DNA from 3 places in the Rahnella sp. PCH160 genome. Region 1 is predicted to be linked to each of the others. Evidence: predicted binding sites of a transcription regulator. Region 1 holds the regulator's gene; each other region holds the start of a gene.
What was found. Region 1 encodes LexA, which represses DNA repair genes until DNA is damaged. Its sites were predicted from a motif close to TNCTGTATGTACATACAGNA; they were not measured.
Positions count from the first base shown of each region.

Region 1 (6,754 bases):
TAAATCGCCTTTTTGTTCGAGCGATTCAGACAGCGTAATCAGGTCGATGGGTTTGCTCATTTCCAGCAAACGCTGCATTTCGGTGAAAATCAGGCGATGCGGACGGCTGAAGAAGTCATTGCTGACCACACGCTCCGCGACGTTATCCCAGCGTTCGTTGTCCAGCATCAGCCCGCCCAGAACGGATTGCTCAGCCTCCAGCGAATGCGGCGGAAGCTTCAGGCCTTCCATCTGACGATCGCGGGTTTCGTTCTGTTGATTGGTCGGTTTTTTTGCTGCCATCTGTGGATTAGTTCCTGCTGTAAACGCCTGTTTTATGAGCGTCGGGCTTCCAAAAACCGGAAGCTCAACGTGCGCGTTAGTATAGGTTGTCATGTCTCATTTCAAAAGGGTATTAACCCTTTGAGCCTAAAATCTGGATTGTCACAGGCATTTAGCCTAGGGTTGAAATCAGACTCCATCACAAGGGAAAAACATGGCAAAGCGCATCCAGTTTTCTGAAACAGGTACACCTGACGTTCTGCAATACGTTGATTATCAGCCACAAGAACCACAGGCCGGTGAAGTTCAGGTTGAGAACAAAGCGATTGGTATTAACTACATCGATACCTATGTGCGCAGCGGATTGTATCCGCCAGCCAATTTCCCGGCCGGTTTGGGCACCGAAGCGGCGGGCGTTGTCACCAAAATCGGCAGCGACGTGACCGGCATCAAACCGGGTGACCGCGTGGTGTATGCGCAGTCTGCACTCGGTGCTTACAGCGAAATTCACAATGTGCCGCAGGAAAAAATCGCCCTGCTGCCGGATGCCATCAGCTTTGAACAGGCGGCGGCATCATTCCTGAAAGGGCTGACAGTTTACTATTTGCTGCGCCAGACGCATGAAGTGCAGGCGGGCGAAACCATTTTGTTCCACGCAGCCGCAGGCGGTGTCGGGCTGATTGCCAGCCAGTGGGCAAAAGCGCTGGGCGTAAAACTGATCGGGACTGTCGGTTCCGATGAAAAAGCCGCACGTGCCAAAGAAGCCGGTGCCTGGGCGACGATTAACTATCAGAAAGAAGATATCGCCACCCGCGTGGCCGAACTGACCAACGGCGAAAAAGTCGGCGTGGTCTACGATTCTGTCGGCAAAGACACCTTCGAAAAATCGCTGAACAGCCTGAAGCGCCGTGGCTTGCTGGTTAGCTTTGGGAATGCATCGGGGCCGGTTAAAGGTGTGGATCTGGCGATCCTCAATCAGAAAGGCTCGCTGTTCGTCACGCGCCCTTCGCTCAATGGCTACGTGACCAACCGTGAAGAACTGGCGAAAGCCAGCGGTGAACTGTTTTCACTGATTGCCAGCGGCGCGATTAAAGTGGACGTCAGCGACGCACAGAGATTCCCGCTTTCCGAAGCGAAACGCGCCCACGAAACGCTGGAAAGCCGCATCACGCAAGGTTCAAGCCTGCTGATCCCCGGCAAGTAATTAACAGGCATATCGGCCAAAAGATCCCCTAAGTCATTGGCGTTACAGCAAGGCAGAAAACGAGACAATCCCGATGAGCTTACTCCGGTAAGTGATTCGGGTTGTTGAGTGCGGCTAACGCAGCTGTGGCGTCAAGGACGACGGGGAAGCGAATGCAAAAAAGGCTTCCGGATGGAAGCCTTTTTTACTGCCTGATACAGACGACCTCTGAATTCAGACGGGTACTGCTGTAGGGTACTGCCGGGTAAATCCGCAGGGCGTTGTCACTTATGCGACTATTGTGTGCCTCACCGGACTTGATGAATTCAGTTTGCGGCCTGCTGACCACGTATGAATTCTATCCTAACAGTCACCCATGTTAAAAAATATGATTTATGCATTTCGACCGCACATTCTGATCCAGCTTGTGACCGTTAGCACATAAGTAAAAGTTATAGATGTAACGTTTACATTTTTTTGTGCTCAAAACGCCGCCATCATCTTTTTTATTTCATGCAGTTATGCGTTCCGCTTATCTTCTGCCCTTTTTATGGCAGGCGGCGACGGCGATATTTTGGTTGGTCAGGCCGGATAAATGTCCGGTAAATCCAGACGGCGAGAACCGCCAAAATCAGCCACGGCAACATTTTAATAACAATCACAAAGAAGCCGCCCAACATCATCAGACCAAATGCCACGATCAGCGCCGCCACCATGCCCAGCAGGGAAATGCCGGTCAGCATCAGCATAAAGAAAAAACCAAGCACGAAGAGAATTTCCAGCATCGGGTGCTCCTTAATAAGCCAGTGTGCAGTAAGACGTAATGTCAAAACACGATGAAGCTATTACAAGAAGCGTGCCAGAGTGACGGGATGAATAATTAACTGATTTAACAGGGGAAAGTTTTTCGCAGACGCAAAAGGTCTGCGAAAAAATAGTCAATATGACTAACTGATGGTGAATTTACTCACGTCAATTTTGAAGACGCTTACGCCTGAACCGGCACTTCCTGCGGCTGGCTGACCATCGATAGCGCCTGCTCAACCACGTCAATGCCCGCGCCCGCTTTGTGTGCGTGTTCACTGAGATGACGGCGGAACTGACGCGCGCCCGGCACGCCCTGGAACAGGCCCAAAATATGGCGGGTGATGTGGCCCAGATAAGTACCTTTGCTCAGCTCGGCTTCGATGTATGGATACAGCGCGCGGATAATCTCCGGAGCGGTTTTCACCGGAGCCTGAGAGCCGAACAGTGCCTGATCGACGTTCAGCAACATGCCCGGATTCTGATAGGCTTCACGGCCAACCATCACGCCGTCCATGTGTTGCAGATGCGTTTTGGCTTCTTCCAGCGTTTTGATGCCGCCGTTAATCTCCATCGTCAGATGAGAGAAATCACGCTGAAGCTGATAAACACGCGGGTAATCCAGCGGCGGGATTTCGCGGTTTTCTTTCGGGCTCAGGCCGGAAAGCCAGGCTTTGCGGGCGTGAATGATAAAAGTATCGCAGCCGCCGTTTTCAGACACCTGACGGATGAAATCGCAGAGGAATTCGTAGCTGTCCTGATCGTCAATCCCGATACGGGTTTTGACGGTGACCGGAATGGACACCACGTCACGCATCGCTTTAATGCAATCCGCCACCAGCGACGCCTGCCCCATCAGGCAGGCACCGAACATGCCATTCTGCACGCGGTCCGACGGGCAACCGACGTTCAGGTTGATCTCGTCATAGCCGCGTTCTTCGGCCAGCTTCGCGCAATGCGCCAGATCGGCCGGATTGCTGCCGCCCAGCTGCAAAGACACCGGATGTTCTTCATTGCCAAAGCCCAGATAATCGCCTTTGCCATGAATGATCGCGCCGGTGGTGACCATTTCGGTGTACAGCAAGGTCTGGCCGGTCATCAGGCGGTGGAAATGGCGACAGTGACGGTCGGTCCAGTCGAGCATCGGCGCAACGGAAAAACGCTGAGCGGAAAAAGGCTGGGTTAAGGACATGGCGTTATGGGGCATTGCGTGTTGAGTTTCTGACATCGGCCTGACATTCGCTGAGGGGTTCGTGGCGCTCCCACCGGCACGATGGCCAGAGAGAAGGTAATCGCTGATTATACCACAGAACAAAGATTCGGCATCTTGCGCGGTTTAACGGGCTAACTCTCCCGCGCGCCCTCACAACTGAACGGCGCATAATTCGTCGATCTGGCTGAAGCATGATAAAATTAAGAATGGCTGCATGATGTGGCCTATTCATCCCAATCTGCGCTCAGAGAATGTTGCTATGACCCTGAATAATCCGGAAAAATTACTTTCACAAGCTGAAGAACTTTGCCAGCAGCGCAATGTTCGTCTTACGCCACAGCGGCTGGAAGTTTTGCGACTGATGGCGCAACAACCCGGTGCCATCAGCGCCTATGATTTGCTGGATCTGCTGCGCGTCAGCGAGCCGCAAGCCAAGCCGCCAACGGTTTACCGGGCGCTGGATTTCCTGCTGGAACAAGGGTTTATTCATCGGGTTGAATCGGCTAACAGCTATGTTCTCTGCCATCATTTCGAAGAGCCGAGCCATACGTCCGCGCTGTTTATCTGCGACCGCTGCGGGCTGGTCACGGAGAAAACCACTGACGGCATCGAAGAACGTCTGGCGAAACTGGCGATAGAATCAGGGTTTGAGCTGCGTCATTCAGTTGTTGAAGCGCATGGCTTGTGTGCGGAATGCAAAGTCGTTGAAACCTGCGACAGCCACGACCATTGCGAACATGACCACAGCATCGTGGTAAAAAAACGCTGAGAAAACAGATTTATATTAGCTGGAGTTTCGTAAGAAATTGAAGCGGACGGGTTTACAGCAGCAGAACTGAAAGGTTGGGTACATCCTTGTACCCGTATCCTGAATGCGTTCCGGGTAGGAGCAATAATTCTCAGGATACGTCACTGATACGCGAGGGGGAGTCGCGTGTTACCAGTGATGTTTGTTTTTCGATTCCCATTCCTTGAGCTCTTTCTCGGCCTGATCCTTCTGATAGCCATAACGCTCCTGAATCTTACCCACCAGTTGATCACGTTTACCTTCAAGCACTGTCAGGTCGTCGTCAGTCAGCTTGCCCCACTGTTCTTTCACTTTGCCTTTCAACTGCTTCCAGTTACCGTCGGCTTGGTCCTTATTCATAAAATATCTCCTGTTACCTTGGGTTGTGGAACTGCGCATTCGGTGTGCAGCCCGTACTTAACACTTCAAAGCTTAGTAGAGAATGCCAATTAATCTTCCTAAAGCAGGGATAAAAGCCACTATTAGGATTAATCCAAAGCAGGAAATAACGTGAAGACAGAATCTATCTTACTGAATAAGGCCGGTAATTTAGTGAGCAGACAGTGCAGAAGGCAAAGGGTTTTCTCGGGAAAATTTCAGGAAAGGGCATAAAACGACACCGCCCCGAACGGGGCGATGCTGGAACTTACAGGTGCGTCAGAGGCGGCTAACGCACCTGTAACGTAAAGATTGAACGCAGATTAGATCCAGTTGCCGTTACGAATAACGCCCACTGCCAGACCTTCAATGCTGAAATTCTGTTCGCGCAAATCAACCACAATCGGTTGAAATTCGCTGTTCTCAGGCAACAACTGAACGATACTGCCCTGTTTCTTCAGGCGTTTAACCGTGACTTCATCATCAATACGCGCAACGACAACCTGACCATTTCGGACATCCTGCGTTTTGTGTACTGCCAGCAGATCGCCATCCAGAATACCGATATCACGCATCGACATCCCGCTGACGCGCAGCAGGAAATCCGCACTCGGTTTAAACATGGCCGGATCGACCTGGTAATGGCCTTCGATGTGCTGCTGAGCCAGCAGCGGTTCACCGGCGGCAACGCGGCCAATCAGCGGTAAACCTTCTTCTTCTTCCATCAGCAAACGAATACCGCGCGACGCACCGGAAACGATCTCGATAACGCCTTTACGCGCCAGCGCTTTCAGGTGTTCTTCCGCCGCATTCGGGGAACGGAACCCGAGACGGGATGCAATCTCTGCGCGGGTCGGTGGCATACCGGTGGTGGAGATATGATCGCGAATAAGGTCGTAGACCTCTTGTTGTCTGGTCGTTAAAGCTTTCATTCCGCCCCCTGGTTGTTTATACAGTCTAGCTGTGAGTATATACAGCTAAACGGCCAATGAAAACCTAAGATTGAATAAAAACAGGGCATAACGGCAATTCCTGGAATGCAGATTCCAAATCAGAACCATCGCGGCCAAAAGATGCTGACCCAGACAAAAATCGCCAATATGATGGTCAGAAGTACGGCAGCGGAGCCAATATCTTTGGCGCGCCCTGACAGCACGTGAAACTCCGGCCCGATACGGTCAATCGCCGATTCTATGGCACTGTTAAGCAGTTCGGTCACACACACCAGCACAACGGAGCCGATCAGCAGGATGCGTTCTATACTGCTCACATCCAGCCAGAAAGATAATAAAATGAGCGGGATAGCAACACTGGCTTCCTGCCGAAAAGCGGCTTCATTTTGCCATGCGGCCTTCAGGCCTTTCCAGGAATAACCTGCGGCTTTATAGATGCGGGTAAATCCGGTGACTTGGTTCGCCATTCTGTTACTGCTCCTTGAGATATTGTCCTGCGGGTTTTGCGCATTTTAGCGGTTTAATGGTATCTCATCACCACAGATCTCCTCTGATCTTTCTGGTATCCTTGCGGCGAAATGGCTAACAAGAGGCTTCACGTTTTTATGTCAGGTTGGCGTAGACTTTATTACACATTATTGAATTTACCGCTTTCATTGCTGGTAAAGAGCAAGGTCATACCTTCAGATCCGGTTACCGAGTTGCACTTAGACCCGACCCGGCCAATTCTGTACGTATTGCCTTATAACTCCAAAGCCGATTTGCTGACATTGCGCGCGCAATGTCTGGCCGAAAATCTGCCCGATCCCCTTATCCCGCTGGAAATCGACGGAACGCTGCTGCCGAGCCACGTGTTTATTGCCGAAGGCCCGCGTGTTTTCTCCTATTACACGCCAAAGCAGGAATCGGTAAAGCTGTTCCACGATTATCTGGATTTGCACCGCAATAACCCGGATCTGGACATTCAGATGCTGCCCGTGTCGGTGATGTTTGGCCGTGCGCCGGGTCGAGAAGGCCACGATACGCCGCATCTGCGCGTGCTGAACGGCATCCAGAAATTCTTCGCCGTATTGTGGCTGGGGCGCGACAGTTTCGTCCGTTTCTCCAATACCGTTTCGCTGCGTTATATGGCAACCGAGCACGGGACAGACAAAACCATCGCACAAAAACTGGCG
Region 1 is NZ_JBLOGT010000001.1:1,343,854-1,350,607, reverse strand. It holds gene dnaB (replicative DNA helicase) at 1-282, opposite strand, end outside; gene ACM5QY_RS06205 (quinone oxidoreductase) at 476-1,465, shown strand; gene pspG (envelope stress response protein PspG) at 1,993-2,229, opposite strand; gene dusA (tRNA dihydrouridine(20/20a) synthase DusA) at 2,433-3,440, opposite strand; gene zur (zinc uptake transcriptional repressor Zur) at 3,721-4,230, shown strand; gene ACM5QY_RS06185 (CsbD family protein) at 4,399-4,608, opposite strand; gene lexA (transcriptional repressor LexA) at 4,950-5,558, opposite strand; gene ACM5QY_RS06175 (diacylglycerol kinase) at 5,678-6,046, opposite strand; gene plsB (glycerol-3-phosphate 1-O-acyltransferase PlsB) at 6,185-6,754, shown strand, end outside.

Region 2 (6,754 bases), 670 kb from region 1:
CAGCCCGCACGCGGCGCGGTTCAAGATACGCCAGCCGCACGGCGACGTTCGCCCCAAAGCGGTAACCCAGCAGGCTGACGCGACTCGCATCCACCCACGGCACATCAGAAAGCTGCATGAGAACCTGCTGATGCAGGAAGCTGGTGTCCTGCGTCAGTTTCCATTTTGAGGAAAAACCGATCGACGGCATGTCGATGGTCAGCATCGCAATGCCCATCGGCGCGAGATAAGACCGGAACAGGCGCTGATGGTCACTCTGTAAGGTGTCCAGACCGCCACACACCATGACCGTCGGGAACGGCGCTTTGCCTTCGTTAGGCAGATGCAGGAAACCGGTGATCGGCGCGCCGCCCGGGATTTTGAATTCCAGCTCTTTCAGCTGATACGGCGAATGTTCGGAGGATTTCTCAAACGCTTTATTGGCCAGCACTTCCGCCTGTTCGGCCAGCGTGTCGCCTTTCAGATGCGGATAACCGGCAATGCTGTAAAGGTTCGCGGCGTTCAGCCAGTATTCACTGGCGAGGTTGGCGTCTTGCTCTTCCACCGCTTTTTGTTGCCAGACCATCGCCTGATTAGACCATTCATAAATCCAGTTACCGTTGCGATAGCCAATGACGGTATCGAGCAATAACGGGTCGCTGTGCTCAGCTTTGGAAACGGCAATCCGCGACAGCACTTCTTCCACTTCCAGTGGATCAACGCCACGCCACAGCCACATCAGACGGTTGATTGTCCGGTACCAGCAATTCACCGTGTCACCTTCCAGCGCTGAGTGCATCGGCGGGTGCGTATTGTGATGATGAACGCGATGAACCAGTGTCGAGGTTTCCGGATATTTGAATGACGGTTTGAACAGTTTTTCCGTGAGATTGGCTGGAGCCATGATGCGAGATCCTCCGTTAGCAAGCAGCTTTCCGCCCGCAGGCGAACATTTCAGGCAGGGATTATAACCCGCCCACGTTGCGACAAGACAGGAGTGAGGTCAAGCGGAAAGGATTTCAAGTCAACAAAAGCAAAACGCCCGGCAATGAGCCAGGCGTTAAAAGAAAGTCACTGCATCCTCTAAATCATTCGTGCTGTATCAAGGCGGCGCGAAGGATGACGAGGATTTATTTGCCAACCAATGGCGGGACAAACACCACGCCCATATCCCACGGCTGTTCGATCCAGGTGTTCTGCGGGATATCGATCACATAATCGTCAACCAGCGGCGCACCGGCAGGTTTGGCGAAGATCGTGATGAAATGCGCTTTCGGATACATTTCGCGGATCGCTTTGGCGGTGCCGCCGGTATCGACCAGATCGTCGATGACGATGAAACCTTCACCGTCGCCTTCTGCGCGTTTCAGCACTTGCATTTCGCGCTGGTTGTCATGGTCGTAGCTGGAGATACACACGGTATCCACATGACGGATGCACAGTTCGCGAGCCAGCAACGCTGCAGGAACAAGACCGCCACGGCTGACGGCAATAATGCCTTTCCATTGTTCTGCCGGCAGCAGGCGTTTAGCCATCGTGCGGGCGTGGATTTGCAGCATGTCCCAGGTTACAACGTATTTTTCGCTCATAAAGGTATCCCAGCCAGTGAATTGACGGCTTCTAAAAATGTATTCGAGGGGAAAAAAGGTTGCGCAGGATTATAGTGAGTCCAGCCTACAAAAACCAGCGGTTATAGTACCGCCAGCCCGCAAAAAACCCGTATTTTCTCCCCGCGCCCGCGCACAGGTTAAGATTAAGTGATATTCTGTCAGGCCACTCGCCACACAGTCTGGCGGGGATAACTTAACCTTAAACCTACAGCATCTCAGTCAGTTCCCCTGCAAATGGAGCCTGAATGAGCTGACTGTTACAGGAGACTTATAGTGTCTGAACTGTCTCAGCTTTCGCCTCAACCGTTGTGGGATATTTTTGCCAAAGTATGTTCAATTCCGCACCCTTCTTACCATGAAGAAGCGCTGGCAAAACACATCGTTGAATGGGCTCAGGAAAAGGGCATCCACGCTGAGCGTGATGAAGTTGGCAACATTTTGCTGCGCAAACCGGCCACCCAAGGCATGGAAAACCGCAAAGCCGTTGCCCTGCAGGCGCACCTCGATATGGTGCCGCAGAAAAACAACGATACTGTACACGATTTCACTAAAGATCCGATTCAGCCGTTTATCGAAGACGGTTGGGTAAAAGCCCGCGGCACCACGCTGGGCGCTGACAACGGTATCGGCCTGGCTTCTGCACTGGCGGTTCTGGCTGATGACAGTGTAGAACACGGCCCGCTGGAAGTTCTGCTGACCATGACCGAAGAAACCGGCATGGCGGGCGCATTTGGCCTGCAACCGGACTGGTTACAGTCTGAGATTCTGATCAACACCGATTCTGAAACCGAAGGCGAAATCTACATGGGTTGCGCCGGCGGGATTGATTTTACCGCCACGCTGCCACTGAGCCGCGAAGCGGTTCCGGCCGGTTTCACCACGCTGAAACTGACGCTGAAAGGCCTGAAAGGCGGCCACTCCGGCGCTGATATCCACCTTGGTCTGGGCAACGCAAGCAAACTGCTGGCGCGTTTCCTGTCTGAACACGCTGACACACTCGGTCTGCGTCTGCTGGACTTCACCGGCGGCACGCTGCGTAACGCTATTCCTCGCGAAGCTATCGCGACGCTGGCGATCTCAGCCGATAAAGCGGACGCACTGAGAACCGCTGCACAGGAATTCCTGGCAACGATTCAGTTCGAACTGTCTGCGGTTGAGAAGAAAATCGCTTTCGTCGTTGAAGCGGCAGAAAGTACGGCGAAAGCGCTGAGCAAAGACAGTCAGGGCAAATTCATTGCACTGCTGAACGCCACACCAAACGGCGTGATCCGCATGAGTGATGACGTGAAAGGCGTGGTGGAAACCTCCCTGAACGTTGGCGTTGTTACCATGAAAGATGATGAAGTGGCGATCAACAGCCTGATCCGTTCTCTTATCGACAGTGGCAAAGAATACGTCGTCAGTATGCTGAATTCGCTGGGTGAACTGGCGGGTGCGAAAAGCCTGGCAAAAGGCAGCTACCCTGGCTGGAAACCTGAACCAAGCTCTGCGGTGATGACACTGGTTCGTGAAACGTACGAAACGCTGTTCAGCAAAACCCCGAACATCATGGTGATCCACGCCGGTCTGGAATGCGGTCTGTTCAAAAAACCGTACCCGGACATGGACATGGTTTCCATCGGGCCAACCATCACCGGGCCACACTCGCCGGATGAGCAGGTTGAAATCGCCAGCGTTGAGCTGTACTGGAAACTGCTGACAGCACTGCTGAAAGCGATTCCTGAACGTAAGTAATTGTTTTAGCTCCTCCCCCAGCGAAGAGGGAGGAGCTACAGTCACTCCCACGGCAGTAACAACTGCCGCTCTATCTGCGGATCCTGCAACGTGACATGCAACCCGACCAGACGCACACCTCGCCCGCCGCGCCGCTGTTCCCAGGCTTCACGCGCGACTTTCAGTAAATCTTCTTTATTGAGCACCGGCCAGATGTGTTCCTGAGTGGTCTGCTGGAAATCATGGAATTTGAGTTTCACGCCCTGCCTTGCGATGCGTAAATCCGGGCTGACCCGGCTCAGACGCGTATGCAATTCAGGATACAAACGCTCGATCAGCGCCACGCACTCTTCCCAACTGTGAATGTCTTCCGCCAGCGTGCGTTCAACGCCGACGGATTTCCGCAGCCGCTCAGCCGAAATTTCACGCTCGTCGATGCCCTGACAACGCTCCCACAGCACGCGGCCAAATTTACCAAAGCGCTTGAGCAACTTCGCTAAATCATAATGCTGAACATCGCCACAGGTTATCAGGCCCTGTTCCTGCAAACGCTGGGCAGTGACTTTGCCGACGCCGGGAATTTTACTCAGCGGCAGATCCTGTAAAAAGGCCTCAACGTTGTCTGGCGTAATCACAAACTGGCCGTTGGGTTTATTCAGGTCGGAGGCAATTTTCGCCAGAAATTTGATGGGCGCAATGCCCGCCGAGGCCGTCAGATTGATTTCGTCAAAAATCGCCTGACGGATTTCAGCGGCAATCAGCGTCGCCGAACCGTTGCACTGCGTCGAGTCTGAAACATCCAGATAAGCTTCGTCGAGTGACAACGGTTCGATCAATGGCGTATAACGCGCAAAGATTTCGCGGATGTGATTTGAGGCTTCTTTATACGCCTCCATTCTGCCGGGAATGACCTTCAGGTGCGGGCAAAGCTTGAGCGCCATTCCGGTCGGCATCGCGCTGTGTACGCCGAATTTGCGTGCGGGGTAATTGGCGGTGCTGATGACGCCACGCCGGTCGCGGCTACCACCGATGGCGATAGGAATGTCGCGCAGTGAAGGATCATCGCGCATCTCGACGGCCGCGAAAAAGCAGTCCATATCCACATGAATGATTTTACGCATAGCCCTCCCCTGATGACTGTATAAGTATACAGTTGAATCGGGAGATTTCAAACACAGAAAATGACGGTTAATTTGACTTAATTAATCACCATTAATGGCAACAGAAAGTATTTACATTCCTTAAACTGATTATTCAATATTTGGTGATTGCTAAAAAAATAATCAGTATTAATATGGCAACGTTTCAGACAGGCAGTACATAAGAAGAAAATCAGTGGCGTCTTACAGGCAGTTCATCTGTAGACAAAATAATCAAAATTATTATCGAGCAGGACTTAGAATGATCAGAATCGCGCTGTTTCTTGCGATGCTCCTCAGTTTGCCTTTATTTACAGCAAATTACGCCGTGGCCAGCGATGCTGTCCCGGTAAACGCGGCGCTTAAAAAACAATTGTTAGGTGCTCCCGTTTATATCCAGATTTTCAAACAAGAACGTAAACTCGAATTGTATGCACAGCTCGACGGCGAATTTCGTCTGATCGGCACCTACGGCATCTGCGATTTTTCTGGCGGTTTAGGAAATAAACGTCGTGAAGGGGATTTTAAAAGCCCGGAAGGTTTTTACAACGTGGATATTCACCACCTGAAGCCGGACAGCCGCTTTTATCGCGCCATCAACATCGGTTTCCCGAACGCGTATGACATCTCACAGGGCTATTCAGGTAAATATCTGATGATCCACGGCAACTGCAAATCTATTGGTTGCTACGCGATGACTGACGGTTATATGGATGAAATTTTCACCTACGTGCAGGCAGCTTTCCAGTTCGGCCAGCGCAACGTGCAGATCAGCATTTATCCGTTCAAGATGACCGATGCTAATATGCAGTCGCACAAAAACTCAAGCTACATCACGTTCTGGCGTCAGCTACAGCCGGGATTTGCGTACTTTGAGAAGCACCATCAGCCACCAAATGTCGTGGTGACTAACGGGCAATATGAAGTACTGCAACCGTTGTCAAACATCCCGCTGCCTTCACAGCTGGCGTTCGCCCCGGTGAAATAATGCGAATTCACCTGGAGCAATTTTGTTCCAGGTTTCGTTTGCCGTCAGCGGTTGCGTGGCAATCACGGTGACGACATCATCCGGTGTCGTCTGCTGCTGAAAATCAATTTCCACATCCTGATCCAACAACGTTGCCTTTCCGAAAGGCGCACGCCGCGTGATCCAGTGCAGATTGGTCGAACAATAGGCCATCACAAAATGCCCGTCCGACAACAGCATATTAAACACACCCTTCTGCCGTAACTCATCCGCCAGCGACGCAATATACCGAAACACGGGCGGCCAGCTTGCAGGACGGCGCGGATATCGCTGAGTGAGTTTATGCAGCAACCAGCAAAACGCGTATTCACTGTCGGTCTGGCCGATCGGGCGCAGCGTGCCGGTATCAAGCTGACGGTAACCGCGAAGCTGACCGTTGTGCGCGTAAGTCCAGTTATGGCCCCACAGCTCACGGGTAAACGGATGGGTATTTTCCAGCGCCACTTCGCCACGGTTTGCCTGACGAATATGGGAAATCACCGCGCAGGATTTGATCGGGTATTCCTGAACAAGGCGGGCGATAGGCGAATTAAAACTCGGCATCGGATCTTTAAAAGTACGACAGCCATTCCCCTCGTAAAAGGTAATGCCCCAGCCGTCTTTATGCGGACCTGTCCCGCCACCGCGCTGCACTAATCCGCTGAAACTGAAACAAATATCAGTTGGCACGTTAGCGCTCATCCCGAGCAATTCGCACATTTCCCGCCTCCTTTACAACAAAGGCCTTACGCCTTCGCCATCTCTTTTTCGATCAAGAGAATTAAAATATGAATGACTTTAATGTGGATTTCCTGCACGCGGTCAGCGAAGCCAAAATGCGGCACGCGGATTTCCACGTCTGCGGAACCGTCCATTTTGCCGCCGTCTTTACCGGTCAGGGTAATGACTTTCATGCCTTTGGCGCGCGCAGCTTCAATCGCTTTGATCACGTTACCGGAATTGCCGGATGTAGAGATGCCCAACAGCACATCGCCTTTCTGGCCTACGGCTTCCAGATAACGGGAGAAGATATATTCGTAACCGAAATCGTTGCCCACGCAGGAGATGTGGCTGACGTCGGAAATCGCAATCGCCGGATAGCCCGGACGGTTTTCACGGTAGCGGCCGGTCAGTTCTTCAGCAAAATGCATAGCGTCACAGTGTGAACCGCCGTTACCGCAGGAAATCACTTTCCCACCCGCCTTGAAAGAATCGGCCAGCAGCACTGCTGCACGTTGAATAGACTCAATATTTGCCGGATCGCTGATGAATTTATTCAGCGTAGCAGCAGCTTCGTTCAGTTCAGT
Region 2 is NZ_JBLOGT010000001.1:2,017,291-2,024,044, reverse strand. It holds gene frsA (esterase FrsA) at 1-883, opposite strand, end outside; gene gpt (xanthine phosphoribosyltransferase) at 1,110-1,568, opposite strand; gene pepD (beta-Ala-His dipeptidase) at 1,863-3,323, shown strand; gene dinB (DNA polymerase IV) at 3,365-4,423, opposite strand; gene dpaA (peptidoglycan meso-diaminopimelic acid protein amidase) at 4,704-5,429, shown strand; gene ACM5QY_RS09440 (class II glutamine amidotransferase) at 5,400-6,167, opposite strand; gene lpcA (D-sedoheptulose 7-phosphate isomerase) at 6,194-6,754, opposite strand, start outside.
Region 2: dinB (DNA polymerase IV) is a predicted target of LexA. The motif match lies at 4,438-4,457, and genes of this name have one in related genera.

Region 3 (6,754 bases), 2.8 Mb from region 1:
GAAGCGCTGCGCAGCGGTCAGTACATTAAATAAAAGACCGTGGGTTTATGCGTAAAAAAATGCCTGGCTTGTGCCAGGCATTTTGCTTTCCGGAGCTTACGGTTTAGAACTTTCAGCCGCTTTTTGGCTATTGGTTTTCTGCGTCATCCTCATCAGGCTGACCAGCGCCCCCGTACCGGCGAGCGTACCCGCCATAATTAACGAAGCGTGCGTCCCGTGTGACGGGAAGAGATTAAACATCAGGGCGACCATTGCCGCACCGGTCGTCTGGCCCAAAAGGCGGGCGGTTCCCAGCAGCCCGCTGGCGCCCCCGCTGCGGTTACGCGGTGCGGAAGTGATAATGGTGTGATTGTTGGGGGACTGGAATAAACCAAAGCCCGCGCCGCACAACAACATGCGCCAGATAATATCCAGATGAGAAGGTTCTGGTGGCAGCAAAGAGAGTGAAAACAGCCCGAACGAAAAGACAATCAACCCGATACCGCCGAGCATCCCCGGATGGAAACGTTCGACCAGACGGCCTGCAATCGGTGCCATCACCATCGTTGCCAGCGGCCATGGGGTCAGCAAAAGGCCGGTATCTACGGAGTTCAGCCCCAAAGTATTTTGCAGGAAGAAGGGCAGTGAAACGAACGCCAGCATTTGAGCACTGAAAGAGCACAGCGATGTGCCCAGAGACAGGCTGAAAATCGGGTTGCGCAGTAAATCTACCGGCAATAGCGGGAAGGGTTTCGACAACTGACGGCGTACAAAGAACCAGCCAATAATCAGCAACGCAATGACTTCGCCCAAAATCAGCATATGATTCAGACCTTGCGCAAATCCGCTGATTGCACTGATAAGCAGGCCAAATGTCAGCGCATTCATCACGCTGCTGGTGATATCAAATCGTTGCCCCTGGCTACGGGTTGAGTTGGCTGGAAGAAATTTCAGACCCAGGATCAGCGCCACAATACCTATCGGGACGTTAACAGCAAACAACCACTGCCACGACGCGACGGACAAGATCCCTGCGGCAATCGTCGGCCCTGCGGCGGAAGAAACGGCCACAATCAGCGCGTTAATTCCTACACCACGCCCCAGGAAACGTTGCGGGTAAATAATGCGTATCAGTGCGGTATTGACGCTCATGATCGCCGCCGCCCCGAACCCCTGCAACACGCGCGCGACGGTCAGCGTCAGCAGTGAATCGGAAAGGGCGCAAAACAACGAAGTCATGCTGAATACCAGCAGGCCGGTCTGATAGATACGGCGGTAGCCAAAAATATCACCCAAAGACGCCAGCGAGAGCAGCGAAATGGTGATTGCCAACTGGTAGGCATTCACGACCCAGATGGAGGCCGCCGGACTGGCATGAAAATCATTGGCAATAGTGGGCAACGCGACATTTGCGATTGCGCCGTCCAGCACCGAAACGGTAATACCCAGAGCGATCGCCAGTATTGCGCCGTAACGTTGTGGAACGGGAAGCCCGTCATTGGGTGTAGGAGTCATGAGTTATGTCAATGCGTAGTCATCAGAGAGGGGAATATTACTACGCTAATGAAGTTAAAGTGACAACTGTCATATGATGTAATGAATTTTTTAATGATATCGCCGTTATGAAACGGGTTTAACAGTTCTTACATTCTCAGGCTTCGGGCCGATTGCTTCTCCACGATGCTTGCCACTATAATAAAAACCACGTTCTATTTTTTTTGAAACAAAACTCACGCGAGCAGGTAATTCATCCTATGGCTATCGCAGATCTTGATAAGCAACCCGATTCTGTTTCTTCCGTTCTGAAGGTTTTTGGTATTTTGCAGGCGCTGGGCGAGGAGCGGGAGATTGGTATTACTGAACTTTCTCAGCGCGTTATGATGTCCAAAAGTACGGTTTATCGTTTTTTGCAGACAATGAAGTCTTTGGGATATGTCGCGCAGGAAGGGGAATCTGAAAAGTATTCGCTCACTCTGAAGTTATTCGAGTTAGGCGCGAAAGCGCTGCAAAATGTGGATCTGATCCGCAGTGCGGATATTCAGATGCGTGAATTGTCCCGCCTGACCCGCGAAACAATCCACCTGGGCGCGCTGGATGAAGACGGTATCGTCTACATCCATAAAATCGATTCGATGTACAACCTGCGCATGCATTCACGCATTGGCCGCCGCAATCCGCTGCACACAACTGCTATCGGTAAAGTGCTTCTGGCCTGGGGTGATAAAGCCGAAGTCAGCGCGCTGTTGCAGGAAATTGAGTTCACGCGTAGCACTGAAAACACCATCATGAATGTCGCTGATTTGCAGACAGCGCTCGATCAGGTGCGTGTGCAAGGTTACGGCGAAGATAATGAAGAGCAGGAACAGGGGCTTCGCTGCATCGCGGTTCCCGTGTTTGACCGTTTTGGCGTGGTGATCGCCGGCCTGAGTATTTCTTTCCCAACTATCCGTTTTTCAGAGGAAAGCAAAGCACACTACGTCGAAATGTTGCATACCGCTGCGCGCAATATCTCAGAGCAAATTGGTTTTAACGACTATCCGTTCTGAATTTTTGTATCAATAATGCAGGCATAAAAAAACCGAAGCCAGATGGCTTCGGTTTTTTGTTTTGAACGAACCGGGATCAGCGATGCGCCAGTTCGGCAGTTTCTTCAGAATCCATCACCGTTTTATCTGTCTGTTTCAGCAACTGGCTGGTGATTGTCCCGGCAGTCATTGAACCACTTACGTTCAGTGCTGTACGGCCCATATCAATCAGTGGCTCGACGGAAATCAACAGCGCAACCAACGTGACCGGCAGGCCCATTGCAGGCAACACAATAAGCGCTGCGAAAGTCGCGCCGCCGCCCACACCGGCAACACCGGCGGAACTCAGGGTGACAATCCCGACCAGTGTGGCAATCCAGACCGGATCAAACGGGTTGATGCCGACAGTCGGCGCGACCATGACGGCCAGCATTGTCGGGTATAGACCGGCACAACCATTCTGCCCGATAGTGGCACCAAAAGAGGCCGCGAAGCTGGCGATCGATTCGGGGATACCCAGGCGACGCGTTTGTGCTTCAACGCTTAGCGGAATAGTGGCTGCGCTGGAACGGCTGGTGAATGCGAAGGTCAGCACCGGCCAGACTTTATGGAAGAATTTCGCCGGGTTAACGCCGGTGAAAGACAGCAGTACAGCGTGGATCACGAACATAATGGCCAAACCGAGGTAAGACGCCACCACGAAACTGCCCAGCTTCATAATGTCCTGTATGTTGGAACCGGCAACCACTTTGGTCATCAGTGCCAGAACGCCATATGGGGTGAGCTTCATGACCAGGCGAACGAGTTTCATCACCCAGGCCTGCAAGGTATCGATGAATGCCAGAACGCGCGGGCCTTTCTCTGCATCATCTTTAACCAGCTGAAGCGCCGCAACGCCAACAAAGGCGGCGAAGATAACCACGCTGATGATGGACGTCGGGCTTGCACCGGTCAGATCAGCAAACGGGTTCTTAGGAATAAAGGAAAGAATCAGCTGAGGAACGCTCAGGTCAGCCACTTTGCCTACGTAGTTAGACTGGATTGCGGTCAGACGCGCGGTTTCCTGGGTTCCCTGTACCAGACCGTCCGCCGTCAGACCGAACAGACCGGTGACGAAAATACCCACCAGAGAGGCAATAAGCGTAGTAAACAGCAGTGTACCGATGGTCAGGAAACTGATTTTACCCAGCGAAGAGGCATTATGTAATTTCGCCACGGCGCTCAGAATCGAGACAAAGACCAGCGGCATAACAATCATTTGCAGCAGCTGAACGTAGCCGTTTCCGACGATGTTGAACCAGGTAATCGATGTTTTCAGAACAGGATCGTCAGAACCATAAATCAGTTGCAGCGCCAGCCCAAACAAAACACCCAGTGCCAGACCTGCTAAAACTTTTTTTGCCAGACTCCATTGCTTGTGGCGTGTTTGCCCCAGCAGCAAAAGGAGGGCAACGAAAACCACTACGTTAATCACGAGCGGAAAATTCATACCAGACTCCAAACTTATAATTTTGATCATTAAAACGGGTGTTCCCGCAAGGGGTTGCACCATCCCATAGCATTGGGGGGAAGAATATCAGTTGGGTGCCCGATCATTTATATCCAAAAGGAATGCTTTATAACTTTTCTTCTTTATTCGTATTAATTTTCGCCAAATAGCCGATATCTTATGCTACTCAGATAAAGAGTTTTAGAATATGGTTAAAAATTTCGGGATTTATTGCACCAATAATGGGCGTCCAGTCAGGCCAGAAAAGAGTCAGCCCGACCAGCATCAGACACAATGTGCGTTCCAGCTGATTGCCTTTTTGGCTATTAATGAGAGGCAGGCGGAAACGCCAGCGACACGGCCATAATAAAGGAACGCCCGCAGGCGTCAGCATATCGGCCAGGATATGGCTCAGATAGCCGATAATCATGGCGTGAAAGGCATCGATGGGGATCACCCAGTCTTGTGGGAAATGGGTGCGCAGCAGGAAAATCCCTCCGGCGACAGCCAGCAAGCTATGCGTGAATCCACGGTGGCCAAAAGCCCGCGCAATCGGGGCGGAAATCCATTTCAGGCGTTGGCCAATCAGGGATTTTGGATGGTCAATGTCGGGCAGCAGACAGGTGAGCAGCGACCCTGGAATAATATGCCACCAGTCACCGTGAGCCAGTTCCGGAGAAAGCTGTGCCTTTTTCGCAAATACTGCACAGGCAATTGAAAAAATGAGATGGCCTTCCGCCGTCATGACGCGTCCGAACTGGATAACTGTTATTTTATCCAGTATAAGTGAAACTGTCACAATCTTGGAAGAGACACCCTGTAACTAATTGTCAACGGCATGATAAAAAAGGAAAAGACGTATAAAAATACGCCTTTTGATTGTCACTTATTGACCTGTTACCGCGCCAGCCAGCCGCCATCAACGGCAATCGTATACCCGTTGACGTAATCAGAGGCTTTCGATGCCAGAAACACCACCGGCCCCATGACATCTTCCGGCAAACCCCAGCGCCCGGCGGGGATGCGATCAAGAATTTCCTTGCTGCGGTCTCCGTCAGCACGTAATTGCTCGGTGTTGTTAGTCGCCATATAACCTGGCGCAATGGCGTTAACATTGACGTTATGTTTCGCCCATTCGTTAGCCATCAGTCGTGTGATGCCCATGACGGCACTTTTTGATGCCGTATAGGAAGGAACGCGGATGCCGCCCTGATAGGAAAGCATAGAGGCGATGTTAATGATCTTACCGCCGGTACCTTGTTTGATGAACTGTTTTGCCACGGCCTGAGACATGAAAAACAGCGTCTTGCTGTTCACGTTCATGACGTCGTCCCAGTTTTTCTCGCTGAAATCGATAGCGTCTTCGCGGCGGATAATACCGGCATTGTTCACCAGAATATCGATATGACCAAACTTGCTGATTGCTTTTTCGATGAGTTCGGGAATGCCCGCAATACTGCTCAGGTCGGCGCGAAGATCGAGGAACCGGCGGCCGGTCGCTGTGACTTTTTCGGCCGTTTCGTTTGGCGCTGAAACATTGATGCCTACGATATCGCAACCGGCCTGTGCCAGTCCCTGCGCCATACCCTGACCCAGCCCGGTGTTACAGCCGGTCACGATAGCGACTTTACCGCTTAATTCAAACGCGTTGAGGATCATATTCAAAGTCTCTTTTGCACGGCACGTTGGCCATTAAAGGATAATTTGCTCCGCCGCCGTGCAGCTGAGCATGAGAGTTAGCGCAATTCACTGACTTTGACGTGATCCATGTCGTCAAAAACCTGATTTTCGCCGACCATGCCCCAGATGAAGGTATAGTTTTTCGTGCCCACACCGGCATGAATTGACCAGCTCGGGGAGATGACCGCTTGCTCGTTATGAACCAGCAGATGGCGTGTTTCCTGCGGCAGTCCCATCATGTGAAAAACGGCGGTTTCTTCTTCCATATTGAAGTAGAAATACACCTCCATACGACGCTCGTGGGTATGACAAGGCATGGTGTTCCACAGGCTGCCTTCTTCGAGCTTCGTTAATCCCATCGTCAGTTGGCAGGTTTCCAAAACGGCAGGCACGATAAATTTATTAATTGTGCGGCGGTTGCTGCTGGCCGCATCGCCAATGGTTTGTGGCGACGCTTCGGCCAGCGTGATCTTTTTGTTGGGGAATATTGTGTGTGCAGGGGCGCTGTTGTAATAAAACTTGGCGGGTCTCGCGGTATCAATGCTACTGAACTCAACGTGTTTAGCGCCTTTGCCGACGTACAACGCTTCTTCATGCCCAATTTCGTAAGTTGTTCCGTCCACCACGATAAGCCCCGGCTCGCCGATGTTGATCACCCCCAGTTCGCGGCGTTCGAGGAAATAGCTTACGCCCAGTTGCTTGCCGACTTCATCGCCCACCGAGACTGATTTTTCCACTGGCATCACGCCACCGACGATAATGCGGTCGATGTGGCTGTAGGTCATGGTGTAGGTGTTTTTCTCGAATATTTTCTCAATAAGAAATTCGCGGCGTAATTCTGCGGTATCAAGCGTTTTTGCGTGATCGCTGTGAATGCTTTGACGAACTTGCATGTAGGAGCCCCTGATAAGATTGCGATAAAGGAGAACTTGCCGGGCGAGTCTGACCGTTGCGTGGCAGTGACAGCGTACAGAAGCAGGAGAGCTCCCGGCTCGTCCTTGTTAAACAAAGCATAGGTTCATTGGTATGTGAATTCAATAAAAATGAAATAACGTTTTATTTATTTCATGAGACAGTTCAA
Region 3 is NZ_JBLOGT010000001.1:4,163,757-4,170,510, reverse strand. It holds gene htpX (protease HtpX) at 1-33, shown strand, start outside; gene ACM5QY_RS19380 (MFS transporter) at 97-1,494, opposite strand; gene kdgR (DNA-binding transcriptional regulator KdgR) at 1,734-2,525, shown strand; gene ACM5QY_RS19370 (L-cystine transporter) at 2,602-3,993, opposite strand; gene ACM5QY_RS19365 (metal-dependent hydrolase) at 4,181-4,738, opposite strand; gene kduD (2-dehydro-3-deoxy-D-gluconate 5-dehydrogenase KduD) at 4,891-5,652, opposite strand; gene kduI (5-dehydro-4-deoxy-D-glucuronate isomerase) at 5,730-6,566, opposite strand.
Region 3: ACM5QY_RS19365 (metal-dependent hydrolase) is a predicted target of LexA. The motif match lies at 4,757-4,776, and genes of this name have one in related genera.